Regions from separate parts of the Arthrobacter sp. DNA4 genome, predicted to be linked through region 2. Evidence: riboswitches for the same ligand, from Rfam matches in the RefSeq annotation. Region 2 holds a riboswitch; the other holds the start of a gene.

What was found. A riboswitch is a leader RNA that binds a small molecule or an ion and turns the genes downstream of it on or off. The one in region 2 is predicted to bind S-adenosylmethionine.
Region 1: it holds a riboswitch for S-adenosylmethionine, as region 2 does, so the genes downstream of both, NMQ03_RS13555 (aminotransferase class V-fold PLP-dependent enzyme) here and NMQ03_RS02910 (cobalamin-independent methionine synthase II family protein) in region 2, are expected to answer to the same signal.

Annotation. Positions count from the first base shown of each region.
Region 1 covers NZ_CP101466.1:2,942,368-2,948,212, reverse strand. Annotated here, with positions in the region: gene NMQ03_RS13565 (metal-dependent transcriptional regulator) at 1-75, opposite strand, end outside; gene NMQ03_RS13560 (class I SAM-dependent methyltransferase) at 149-907, opposite strand; partial or broken gene NMQ03_RS13555 (aminotransferase class V-fold PLP-dependent enzyme) at 993-2,406, opposite strand; SAM riboswitch class IV at 2,443-2,556, opposite strand; gene hisN (histidinol-phosphatase) at 2,709-3,521, opposite strand; partial or broken gene NMQ03_RS13545 (ribosome small subunit-dependent GTPase A) at 3,566-4,676, opposite strand; gene aroA (3-phosphoshikimate 1-carboxyvinyltransferase) at 4,660-5,845, opposite strand, start outside.
Region 2 covers NZ_CP101466.1:593,614-599,458, reverse strand. Annotated here, with positions in the region: gene NMQ03_RS02925 (DUF1508 domain-containing protein) at 1-34, opposite strand, end outside; partial or broken gene NMQ03_RS02920 (adenylosuccinate synthase) at 226-1,510, opposite strand; gene NMQ03_RS02915 (M14 family zinc carboxypeptidase) at 1,745-2,809, opposite strand; SAM riboswitch class I at 3,026-3,130, shown strand; gene NMQ03_RS02910 (cobalamin-independent methionine synthase II family protein) at 3,144-4,352, shown strand; gene NMQ03_RS02905 (uracil-DNA glycosylase) at 4,564-5,193, shown strand; gene NMQ03_RS02900 (DUF3151 domain-containing protein) at 5,317-5,739, opposite strand; gene fbaA (class II fructose-bisphosphate aldolase) at 5,740-5,845, opposite strand, start outside.

The DNA of each region.
Region 1 (5,845 bases), 2.2 Mb from region 2:
GTCCTGCCATTCGGTGAATGAGTAGATGACCTTGACGTAGTCCTCGATTGAGGAGGAGGGCGCGCTGGTCTTCACATGCCCAAGCCTACCGGTTTGGCCGGTGCGGCAGCGTGCGCTGCTTCGGCCACCCCGCCGCAAACCGCGTGCGTCATGACTTGGTGGCGCGCCAGGCCAGGGTGAGGTAGGGAAGGTCAAGTTCCTGGCCGTGGGCATGGGCCAGGTGCTCGTGCAGGTACCAGTCCAGGTTGGCCAGAACTTTTGCCCGCGTCGCCTCGCCGGCACGCAGATAGTAGCTGCGCGACTTGGTGAGTTCCATCAAGTCACCGGTGGTCACCCTGTCCTGCCAGTGGGTGACGTGCCCTTCGAGCCCGTGGAATTCGGGCCCGACGACGGGCTTGTGGCCGGGTCGGTACACATCGCCGGCGTGCATGATCCGGGAAAGCCGGTGCACCCAGGGGATGGAGGTGTCCAGCTGGTTCCAGACCAGGCCGAGCGTTCCGTGCGGGCGCAGGACGCGCGCCAGCTCGGTGCTTGCCGCGAGGGGGTCGCACCAGTGCCACGCCTGGGCAACGGTGACGACGTCGAAGGCAGCGTCGGGAAGGCCTGTCGCCTCGGCAGTCCCAGGCGCAGCCGTGGCGGCGGGGCAGTGGGCCTTCAGCTGGGCGAGCATGTCCGCAGAGGGGTCGACGGCGGTGACGTTCAGCCCCATGGCCAGCAGCAACGCGGTGAACTTTCCCGTACCCGCGCCCACGTCCAGGGCGTCATGGGCTCCGGCCGGTACCAGCCACCGTGCAGATTCCGCAGGGTAGCCGGGCCGGACGCGCTGGTAGTGGCGGCCGCCGTCCTGGAAGCTCTGCCCGAGCTCCGTGCGCCGGCCGTTATCAAGCCTGGGGCCACCCCGAACCACGCGTGGCCTCCTTCTGGTGCTGCCTGCGGATGTCCTTCGAATTTACCGCATGCCCGGCATCAGCAGGCAGTCGCCGCCCCGCCGCTCAGTCGTCGAGGCAGGGGGCTGCGCCGGCCGTCCCGGGAGTGTTGGGCGCCCAGTGCGGGTAGGTGCGGACATCGTTGGCGGGCACCCAGCGGCCCGCGTCCACCACGTAGTCCCATCCCAGTCCGTTGCTGCGCAGTGTCCGGATGCCGGTGAGGAGGCGTTCGGCGTCCTCCAGCCGCGAACCCACGCCGAAACTTGCCCGGAGGGAACCGGACGGCAGGCCCAGGCGCTTCAACAGGGGGTGGGCGCAGAAGCGTCCGTCGCGCAGGCCCACCCCGTGCTCTGCGGAAAGGTAGGCGGCCACCAGCCCTGCGTCGTAGCCCTCGACTGAGAAGTTGACCACGCCGATGGTGTCCGTTTCCGGGTTGGTGTCCTTGAAGATCTGGTGGACGGTGACGCCGTCGATGTCCTGCAGGCCCTCCACCAGGAAAGACCTGATCGCTGACTCGTGGGCATGCCACCGGTCCTGGTCGAGTTCGGCGATGACCTGGGTGGCGCGGGCCAGGGTGGCGGCGCCAAGGACGTTCGGCGAGCCCCCCTCATGGCGGGCCGGCCCGGTGGCCCAGCTGACGCCGTCGAGCCGTGCTTCCTTGACCGCCCCGCCGCCGGCGAGGTGCGGGACGCCGGTGTCCAGCCAGTCGGGACGTCCCACCAGGACACCCGCGCCGAACGGCGCGTACAGCTTGTGGCCGGAAAAGGCGAGGTAGTCGACGCCGTCCGCGCTGATGTCCACCCGGCGGTGCGGAGCGAGCTGGGCCGCGTCCACCACGATCCGGGCACCGTGCTGGTGGGCCAGCGCGGCCAGGGCCCGGATGGGAAGAATCTCGCCGGTGACGTTGGAGGCGCCGGTGACCGCCAGCAGGCTGACTCCGCCCTGCTCCAGTTCGGTCCGGACGGCGTCCAGGGTGCCCGCCACCGTGTCGGCGGCAACGATGCTGCGGTGCGGAACCCCCTGCCACGGCAGGAGGTTGGCATGGTGTTCGATGTCCAGGTAGAGGACTTCGCCGTCATGCCGGCCGTTGGTGGCAGGCAGGCAGCCGGCCAGGAGGTTCAGCGAATCGGTGGTGTTGCGGGTGAAGATGACCGAATCGTCCGGCCGCCCACGAAGTCCCGGACAATGCTGCGTGCATTCTCGTAAACGGACGTGCTGATCTGGGACGCGTAGCCGGCCCCCGGTGGACGCTCGCGTAGTAGGGCAGGATCTCGTTCAGGTAGGCGGAGACCACGGAGAGCGCCGGAGCGGATGCGCCGTAGTCAAGGTTCGCGTACCGGATGTGGCCGCCGGAAATCAGCGGTGCCTGGATTTCGGCGCCGGTGACGGCAGCAAGGGGACGGCCGGCAACGGCGTGGCGATCGCCGGCAATGCGGCCTTCGGCAATGGCGGGTTGGGGGGAGACGGTGGCAGTTGTCACAGAGACCTCACTTGAATACAGGACTCCGGCATAGGGAATCCGCGCTTGCCGCATCCACTCCGGACCGGCCTGGTCGTCACCCGGGGCACCCCGCCGCGAATGGAGGGTTGCTTACCAGCAAACCGGGGTTTTGCGCTGGCACTCGTGACCTGCATAAAAGCGTAGGACATGGGGCGGCCAGGATTGAAGCCGCGGCAATTGTTAAGGGCTTTGTTACGCAATATCGAATAAACGACGCCGGACACCCCCGTCTGGAGGTGTCCGGCGTCGCAATGTTCGTTTAAGGGGGCAAATCGTGGCAGTTACAGCAGGTCGTCCAGGTACGGGTTGAGGCGGTGCAGCACTTCTGAGTGCAGGATCGAGTTGGTGGCCAGCGCGTTCCCGCCGAACGGTCCGTCCTCGCCTTCGAGGGAGGTGAACCGGCCGCCCGCCTCAACGACGATCGGCACCAGCGCAGCCATGTCGTAGAGGTTGAGCTCCGGTTCGCAGGCGATGTCCACGGAGCCCTCTGCCACCATGCAGTACGACCAGAAATCGCCGTAGGCCCGGGTCCGCCAGACGTCCTCGGTCAGCCCAAGGAATTCGTCGAGGTTTCCGCGTTCCTTCCAGCCGGTCAGGCTGGAGTAGGAGAGGGAGGCGTCGGAGAGGCTGGACACGTTCGAGACGCGCAGCCGGGTAGCAGCTGCCAGGGACCGGCCCATGTACGCGCCCATGCCCTTTGCCGCCCACCAGCGCTTGCCGAGGGCCGGGGCGCTGACGACGCCCACCACGGGCTCGCCTTCGTCCACCAGGGCGATCAGCGTGGCCCAGACCGGGACGCCCCGGACAAAGTTTTTCGTCCCGTCAATGGGATCGATGATCCAGCGCCGTGAACCGTGCCCGGTGCTGCCGAATTCCTCGCCCAGGACGGCATCGCGTGGCCGGGAGCGGGAGAGCTGGCCGCGGATGGCCTCCTCGGCTGCCTTGTCGGCGTCGGTGACGGGCGTCAGGTCCGGCTTGGTCTCAACGTGGAGGTCCAGGGCCTTGAAGCGGCCCATGGTCTGGTCATCCACGGAGTCGGCCAGGACATGGGCCAGGCGCAGGTCATCGTTGTAGCTCGAAGCGGGTTGGATCATGGTTACAAACTACCGTCTGCGGACGTTTCTGCCGGGAGAACGCGTCAGTTGACGCTGCCGAGCTCTTTGGTTTCCTGTGCTTCCATGCGGGGGTCAGCGCCGAGCAGCCGCCGGAGCGATGCCAGGCGTGCCGGGCCGGTGGGACCTGCGTGCCCGCCTGCCACCCAGTCGTCCAGGCCGCAGTTCACCGCGTTTACAGTGTGCTTGCAGCCGCGTTCACAGTTTTCGATGCCGGGGGAGAGGTCGGGAAAGGAGCGCAGGATCCGGTCCGGGTCCACGTGTGCCAGTCCGAAGGAACGGATGCCGGGGGTGTCAATGATCCAGCTGCCGCGCGTCTGCCAGGCGCAGGGCCAGGGCTGACGACGACGTGTGGCGGCCGCGCCCGGTGACCGCGTTTACTCCACCTGTGGCCCGCTCGGCACCGGTCAGCGCGTTCACCATGGTGGACTTGCCCACGCCGGAGTGCCCCAGCATTACGGTGACCTTGCCGTCGAGGTGGTCGCGCAGGGCGGCGACCGCAGCGCTGTCCAGCCTTGCCGAGAGGCCGTCGTCGGACCTTGCGTCGATCCCCGAGGCTCGAGCATCCGCAGTCCGGCTGATGATCACCGGGAAGTCCAGGTGGGTGTAGTTGGACAGCAACTCCGCAGGGTCCTTGACGTCGGCCTTGGTGACCAGCAGGATCGGCTCGATTCCTGCGTCGTAGGCAGCCACCAGGGCGCGATCGATGAACCCGGTTCGCGGCTCCGGGTTGGCGGCCGCCACCACAATCACCAGTTGGTCGGCGTTGGCCACGACGGCCCGCTCAACGGGGTCGGTGTCGTCGGCGCTGCGGCGCAGGAGGGTATGGCGGTCCTGGATCTTTACCAGTCGGGCCAGCGTGTCCGGGGCCCCGGACACGTCCCCCACGAGCGAGACGAAGTCGCCGGCCACCACGGGCGAGCGGCGCAGTTCGCGGGCCCGCGCTGCGATGACAACGCGCTCGTTGTCCGAGTCTTCGCCCACCACTGCCGTGTACCGTCCGCGGTCCACCGTGATGATCCGACCGGTCACGGCATCGTCGTGGCTGGGCCGGTCCTTGGTCCGGGGCCGGGAGCCTTTCTTGCTGGGGCGGATCCGGACGTCTGATTCGTCCCAGGAATCAGTGCTCCGCGCCACTGCCGCGCCCTTCCGGCCCCGGCGCCCCGGCAGCATCCTGGGCCAGCATGCTTGCCCAGAGCTGCGGGAAGTCGGGCATGGTCTTGGCTGTGGTGGCGATGTCCTCCACCTGGACGCCGTCCACCGCGAGGCCAAGGATCGCCCCGGCAGTGGCCATGCGGTGGTCGGCGTAGCTGTGGACGACGCCGGCGTGCAGCCGGGCGGGCCGGATGACCAGGCCGTCGCTGGTTTCCTCGGCGTCGCCGCCGAGCCGGTTGATTTCCGCGACCAGGGCCGCCAGCCGGTCGGTCTCATGTCCCCTGAGGTGTGCGATCCCGCTGAGCCGGGAGGGCCCCGTGGCAAGGGCGCACAGGGCCGCGACGGTAGGAGCCAGCTCACTGGTGTCAGCGAAGTCACCGCCCCTGATCTCCGGGCCGCCCGTGACGGTCAGGACGCCGTCGGCCAGGGTGACGGTGGCTCCCATCCGGGTCAGGATGCCGCGCCAGAGGTCGCCCACCTGCTGCGTTTCCGTGGGCCAGTTGGGGATGCGGACCGTGCCCCGTGACGCCAGGGCCGCCGCCAGGAAGGGCCCGGCATTGGACAGGTCCTGTTCAATCCTTTGGTCGAAGGCGCGGATGGGTCCCGGCGCCACCACCCAGTGGTTGGGGACCGAGTCGTCCACTGACACGCCGGCGCCGCGCAGGACAGCCACCGTCATGTTGATGTGGTCCAGGCTCGGCACCGGCTTGCCCACGTGCTCAAGGTGCAGGCCCTCGTCGAACCTTGCTCCCACCAGCAGGAGGGCGGAGACGAACTGCGACGAGGCGCTGGCATCGATCACCAGGTGGCCGCCCCGGACTGCGCCTGTGCCTTCCACCACGAACGGGAGCGACGACGGGGCGCTGCCGTCTTCGGCGGAAACGGCCACGCCCAGGGCTTTGAGGGCTTCGATGATGGTCCCCATGGGACGCTTCCGGGCATGCGGATCGCCGTCGAACACGCTGGCTCCGTTGCGGAGCGCCGCGAGCGGCGGGACGAACCGCATGACGGTGCCGGCAAGCCCACAGTCGATCCTGGTGGCGGACGGCGCGGCTGCCGCCGGGAGCGGAACAACCTCCAGGTCAGGTCCAAAGGAGCCGTCCCCGGGCACTTCGGTGATGGTGGCGCCGAGCTGCCTGAGCGCCTCGATC
Region 2 (5,845 bases):
CAGCGTCGATGAATGCTTCAAATTTTCCGGCCATGACGATCCTTCCTTGGGCACCAGGTTGTACAGACGAGTCTGGCCGCGGCACCGGAAGTCTCACAAGACCGCGCGCGTTAAGCCTGTGTAAATTCGCTTTCCGCCAGCAAAAACAAGCGGCAGGCCACCTGCAAAAGGTGGCCTGCCGCCGTCGTAATCCCCACCCGCTCCCTAGCAGGCGGGGCCCACAAGTCAGTCGTTGATGAGGTCGTTCACCACGATGGTCTGGTCGCGGTCCGGGCCAACGCCGATGGCCGAGAACCGGGTTCCGGAGAGCTTCTCCAGGGCCAGCACATAGTTGCGGGCGTTCTCGGGAAGGTCCGCCAGCGTCCGGGCTCCCGTGATGTCCTCGGTCCAGCCATCGAAGTACTCGAAGATCGGTTTGGCGTGGTGGAACTCGGTTTGCGTCATGGGCATCTCGTCGTGGCGCACGCCGTCGACGTCGTAGGCCACGCACACCGGGATCTGCTCGATGCCGGTCAGGACGTCCAGCTTGGTGACGAAGTAGTCCGTGAAGCCGTTGACGCGGGAAGCATGACGTGCCAGCACGGCGTCGTACCAGCCGCAGCGGCGCGGGCGGCCGGTGTTGACGCCGAATTCGCCGCCGGTCTTCTGCAGGTACATGCCCATCTCATCGAAAAGCTCCGTGGGAAACGGGCCGGCACCGACGCGGGTGGTGTAGGCCTTGATGATGCCGATGGAGCGGGAGATGCGGGTGGGCCCGATGCCGGAACCCACCGACGCGCCGCCTGCGGTCGGGTTGGAGGAGGTCACGAACGGGTAGGTGCCGTGGTCCACGTCCAGGAACGTTGCCTGGCCGCCCTCCATCAGGACTACCTTGCCCTCGTCCAGCGCGGAGTTCAGGACCAGGGTGCTGTCGATGACCAGGGGGCGGAGCCGCTCGGCGAAGGACAGGAAGTACTCCACGATCTCGTCCACCACAACACTGCGGCGGTTGTAGACCTTGACCAGGAGTTCGTTCTTCTGGCGCAGCGAGCCTTCCACCTTCTGGCGGAGGATGGATTCGTCGAAGACGTCCTGGACGCGGATGCCCAGCCGTGCCACCTTGTCCATGTAGGCGGGGCCGATGCCGCGGCCGGTGGTGCCGATGGCGCGGCTGCCGAGGAAGCGTTCGGTCACCTTGTCCAGCACCTGGTGGTACGGGGCCACCAGGTGGGCGTTGGCGGAGACCCGCAGTTTTGAGGTGTCGGCGCCGCGCGCCTGGAGTCCGTCGATTTCCTGGAAGAGGGCCTCAAGGTTCACCACGCAGCCGTTGCCGATGATGGGAACAGCGTTGGGGCTGAGAATGCCGCAGCAGCTTGAGTTCGTACTTTTCACCGCCTACGACGACGGTGTGCCCGGCGTTGTTGCCGCCGTTGGGCTTGACGACGTAGTCAACACGGCCGCCCAGCAGGTCGGTGGCCTTGCCTTTTCCTTCGTCGCCCCACTGGGCTCCTACGATCACAATTGCTGGCATGGGATCCTCCCCCATTCGTTCGGACTGCCCGGTCCTGCCACCAGGTGGCGGGCCCATGCAGCGCCGTTCATGAGAATGCCCCGAACATACCGGCCTTCGCACAGCCGCAGCACGGCGCAGCGAAGCAAGAGTTCCGGGGCTCTTACCACCCAAGTTTAGCCGATAGGGCACTTTGTCCACTGTTGTGGCCCGCCGCGGCCCTTTCTGCCAAAAGGCCGCGGCGGCCGGTGCCGCCTACTCGTCCTCAGCCTCCCCGGCGGGCCGGGACGTCTGTTCGGCGAGCGTGTTCCAGAAGGAGGTGTCGGCGTCGGCAATGGACCCGTCCGCGATGGCCGCGGCCGTGGAGGTCAGCGTGGTGACGGTCTGCTTGATCAGGTAGCCGTTGCTGCGCTGTCCGAGTGCATAGCCGTCCAAATAGTGGTCCGACATGCCGCGCATCTCGAAGAGCAGGGTGGCGATGCCGTACTCCACGGAGATGCCGTTGCGGCTGATGGTTTCGGCACTGCCGCCCTGGTACTTGCCCAGGTGTCCCCAGCCGGTGGAGTCGACGTTGTTGAAGACCACCGCGCCGAGCTGCTTGGATTTTTCGACGACGGCGGGGTCGGCGTTGGGGGTGGTGGGGTACAGGATGGAGCCGGATACCAGCTTGCCGTCACGCTCCGCCCGGGTGCCCTGGTGGTGCAGGTCGATCATGTAGTCGATCCGGTATTTGCGCATGACGTTGTTGTGCAGCGCCTGGGTCTCCGGCTGGATCTTGGCCACATGGTCGCGGTTCAGGTCCACGCCCTCGGCGTTGTAGCGGGTGAGGTGGCGGTCCCCTTTGGCAAGGTAATTGTCCAGGGAGAAGTTCACGTCCCCCATGGCGCCGTCCGCATTGAGCATGGGCACCACCAGGATGTTCACACCTTTGAGGATGTCGGCGGATTTGCCGGTCCCCAGGTGCTTGATGAACTCCATGGCGCCCTCGGTGGTGAGCTGCTCGTTGCCATGCTGCTGGGTCAGGTACAGAATGGTGGGCTTGGCCGGGTCCGAAATGTACTTGACCAGGTGGATGTCGCGCCCCTTGACCGTCTGCCCGATGACCTCCAGCTCCATTGCCGGCTGGCGCGCGTCCTGGTCCTTCAGGAACGAGACCATCTGTTCGTACGTGGCGAGCTTGGACGTGGTGATCTGGCCGTTGCCGTCGTAGTTGGGGCCTTCGCCTACCGCGTGTGCCAGCGGGGCGGGACCTGCGACGACGGCCAGCGCCAGGGCGCCGGAGACGGCGAAGGTCCCGAAATTTGCCAGGGATTTCTTCACAGTGCGTTACCTCTTTCGAGTGCATCGGGGTGCGACGGCCAGCTCCGTCGCGGGCAGCGGCATGTGACCTCAGCCAACCAAGCTTAACGAAACCTGTCAATAACCTGAACAAAGGCTGTAAGCATGTTTTCGGCAGGGAAGCTTCAGACGCGACCTGTCGCGACATAAAGCGGAGCAGACTTGCCCCGGGGCAGGCATCTGGATTTATGTGAGAGTGAACCATCCGGAGCGGCCGAGAGACCTGGCTCGATGACGCCGCAGCAACCACGGTCCCGCAGGATTCCTGCCGCCCGAAGGTGCTACTGCCAGGACCGATGGAAAGGAAGATTCCAGCATGTCCCTGAACACCGACCACATTCGCGTCACCCACGCAGGATCGTTGCCCCGCACCCCGGAACTCATCGCGGCCAACGCCGCCAAGGAAACCGACGGCGTCACCCCTGAGTTCCTGGAACTCCTGGAGGCCTCCGTGGTGGAGGTGGTCCAGCGCCAGAAGGACCTCGGCATCGACATTCCCAACGACGGCGAATACGGGCACACGATGTCCAGTTCCGTGGACTACGGTGCCTGGTGGAACTACTCCTTCGCACGGCTGGGCGGCCTGGAGCCGACGAATGTGGACCGCTGGGCCGATGCGCAGGTGCACCGTTCTTCCCCCGGCAACATCGTCCTGACCTCCTTCCCGGACCGGCGGGACCGGCAGGCGTTCAACGAGGCCTACAACGATCCCTCGTCGGGCATCCTGTCCCACCGCAAGAGCGTCACGCAGCCCAAGATCGCCGGACCCCTGACCTACACCGGCCAGGACCTGGTGGCGTCGGACATCAGGAACCTGAAGACCGGCCTCGCCGCCGCCGGGTTGTCGGACGGCTTCGTAGCGTCCCTCTCCCCCGGCTCCTGCGCCCGTGTGGCCAACGAGTACTACACCTCGGATGAGGAACTCGTCTACGCGTGCGCGGATGCGATGCGGGAGGAATACAAGGCGATCATCGATGCCGGCCTGACCGTGCAGCTCGATGATCCGTCCCTGGCCGAGAGCTGGGACCAGATCAATCCCGAGCCATCCCTGGAGGACTACCTGAAGTTCATCCAGCTGCGCGTCGAGGCCACCAACTGGGCCCTCCGCGACCTGCCCCAGGAACAGATCCGGCTGCACGTCTGCTGGGGTTCCTGGCACGGCCCACACACCACGGACATCCCGTTCGCCGACATCATCGGCTCGGTGCTGCAGGTCAACGCCGGCGCTTACTCCTTCGAAGCGGCCAACGTCCGGCACGAACACGAATGGCGGGTATGGGAGGACACCAAGCTCCCCGAGGGCAAGGTGATCATCCCGGGCGTCGTCTCGCACGCCACCAACGTGGTGGAACACCCGGACCTGGTGGCAGACCGCATTGTCCGCTTTGCCGACGTCGTGGGCCGCGAGAATGTCATCGCCTCCACCGACTGCGGCCTGGGCGGCCGGGTCCACCCGCAGATCGCCTTCGCCAAGCTGGAGGCCCTCGGCGAGGGCGCCCGCCGGGCCACAACCCGCCTCTGGTAGCTGCGGACGGCGAAGCCGGGACCCGCCGGTTCCGTGGCCTGGCTGAATCAGGTGCACGGGACCGGCGTTTCGTTTCCCGGGGCTTGCTAAACTGGGTAAGGCCGACCAGGAATCGGCCCACCCCAATCAACCGCCGCTGATGTGTCGCGCCCCCGCGTGCCCATTTCCGTGGCGGCAGCAACGCCAATCCCCGCAGGAGAACCAGCACTTCATGACAGCCCTGGCACCCGAAACATTCCACGAACAGCTCATGAGCCGCCGCTACGACCCCAGCGTTGCTGCCGTTAACGAGCTGTGTGATTCCCTTCGGGAGACCAAGCCCGGCACCGTGGTCCCCTATGTGGATCCCATGCACGACGTGGAGGAATGCCGCATCATCAGCCTGTTCTCCAACATTGGCGAGGCGGACCCGTCCGGGTTCATCACCGCCGGGGACCAGGATGCCGCGACCCGCATGCTTGGCCTGCAGTGGAAGCTGGGCCTGCGCCCTGAGTTCGTGATGCCGTGGAACGTCCACCCGTGGCACGTCCCCGGTGAGGCCAACGGAAAGTTCACTCCCGACCAGATCCAGGCAGGCCTGAAGCCGCTGCTGAAGTTCCTGGCACTGGTGCCCCGTGCCTCGGTCATCGTGGCGCACGGCACCGAGGCCAACCGCCTGGCCAACCTGCTGCTGAAGACCGAAGTGCCCCTGCTGTGGCGCCGCGGCCTGAAGACCTACAAGGTCAGGTCACTGAGCGGCCGCGCCTTCGCCGGTTCCCCGGCGCGCCAGGAGGAGTACCTCGAGGACATGCGTGCGGCCTACGCCGACGCCATGGCACGCACCGGAATCGCCAAGCCTTAAACGACCGACGGCGGGTGGTCACCTTTCCAGGAAAGGTAACCACCCGCCGTCGTCGTATCTAGGGGCCTCCGCCGCCGAGGGTTCCCTGGCTCAGCGAAGCGAAGCCAGGGAGGCGGTAGGGAGTTACTTGCCCTCGATGGCTGCCTTCGCCGTGGGGTCCGAGTCGTTGAGGAACTTTTCGATCCGCTCCGGCTCGTCAGCCTCGCCGATGGCAGACGAAGCCCTGCCCAGGGAGTAGAGGGCCCGCAGGAATCCGCGGTTGGGCTCGTGCTCCCACGGGATGGGCCCGACGCCGCGCCAGCCGTTGCGGCGCAGCGAGTCCAGGCCGCGGTGGTAGCCCACCCGGGAGTAGGCGTAGGAGTCGATGACCCGGCCCTCCGCCCACGCCTCCTCGGCGAGCACGGCCCACAGCAGGGAGGACGTGGGGTGCTTGGCCACCAGGTCCAATGCCTCGTGACCGGCATCCAGCTGCCCGTACACCTCGGTTTCGGCAGGCAGGAGCGTGGGCTCCGGCCCCATCAGGTTCCGGCGGAACTCGTCCGACATCTAGAAGGTCTTTCCGGCCGAACCGAGCTGTTTGGTGGCTTCCACCACGCGGGCTGCCAGGCCGGCTTCGGCGGAGGCGCCCCAGACACGGGGGTCGTAGGTCTTC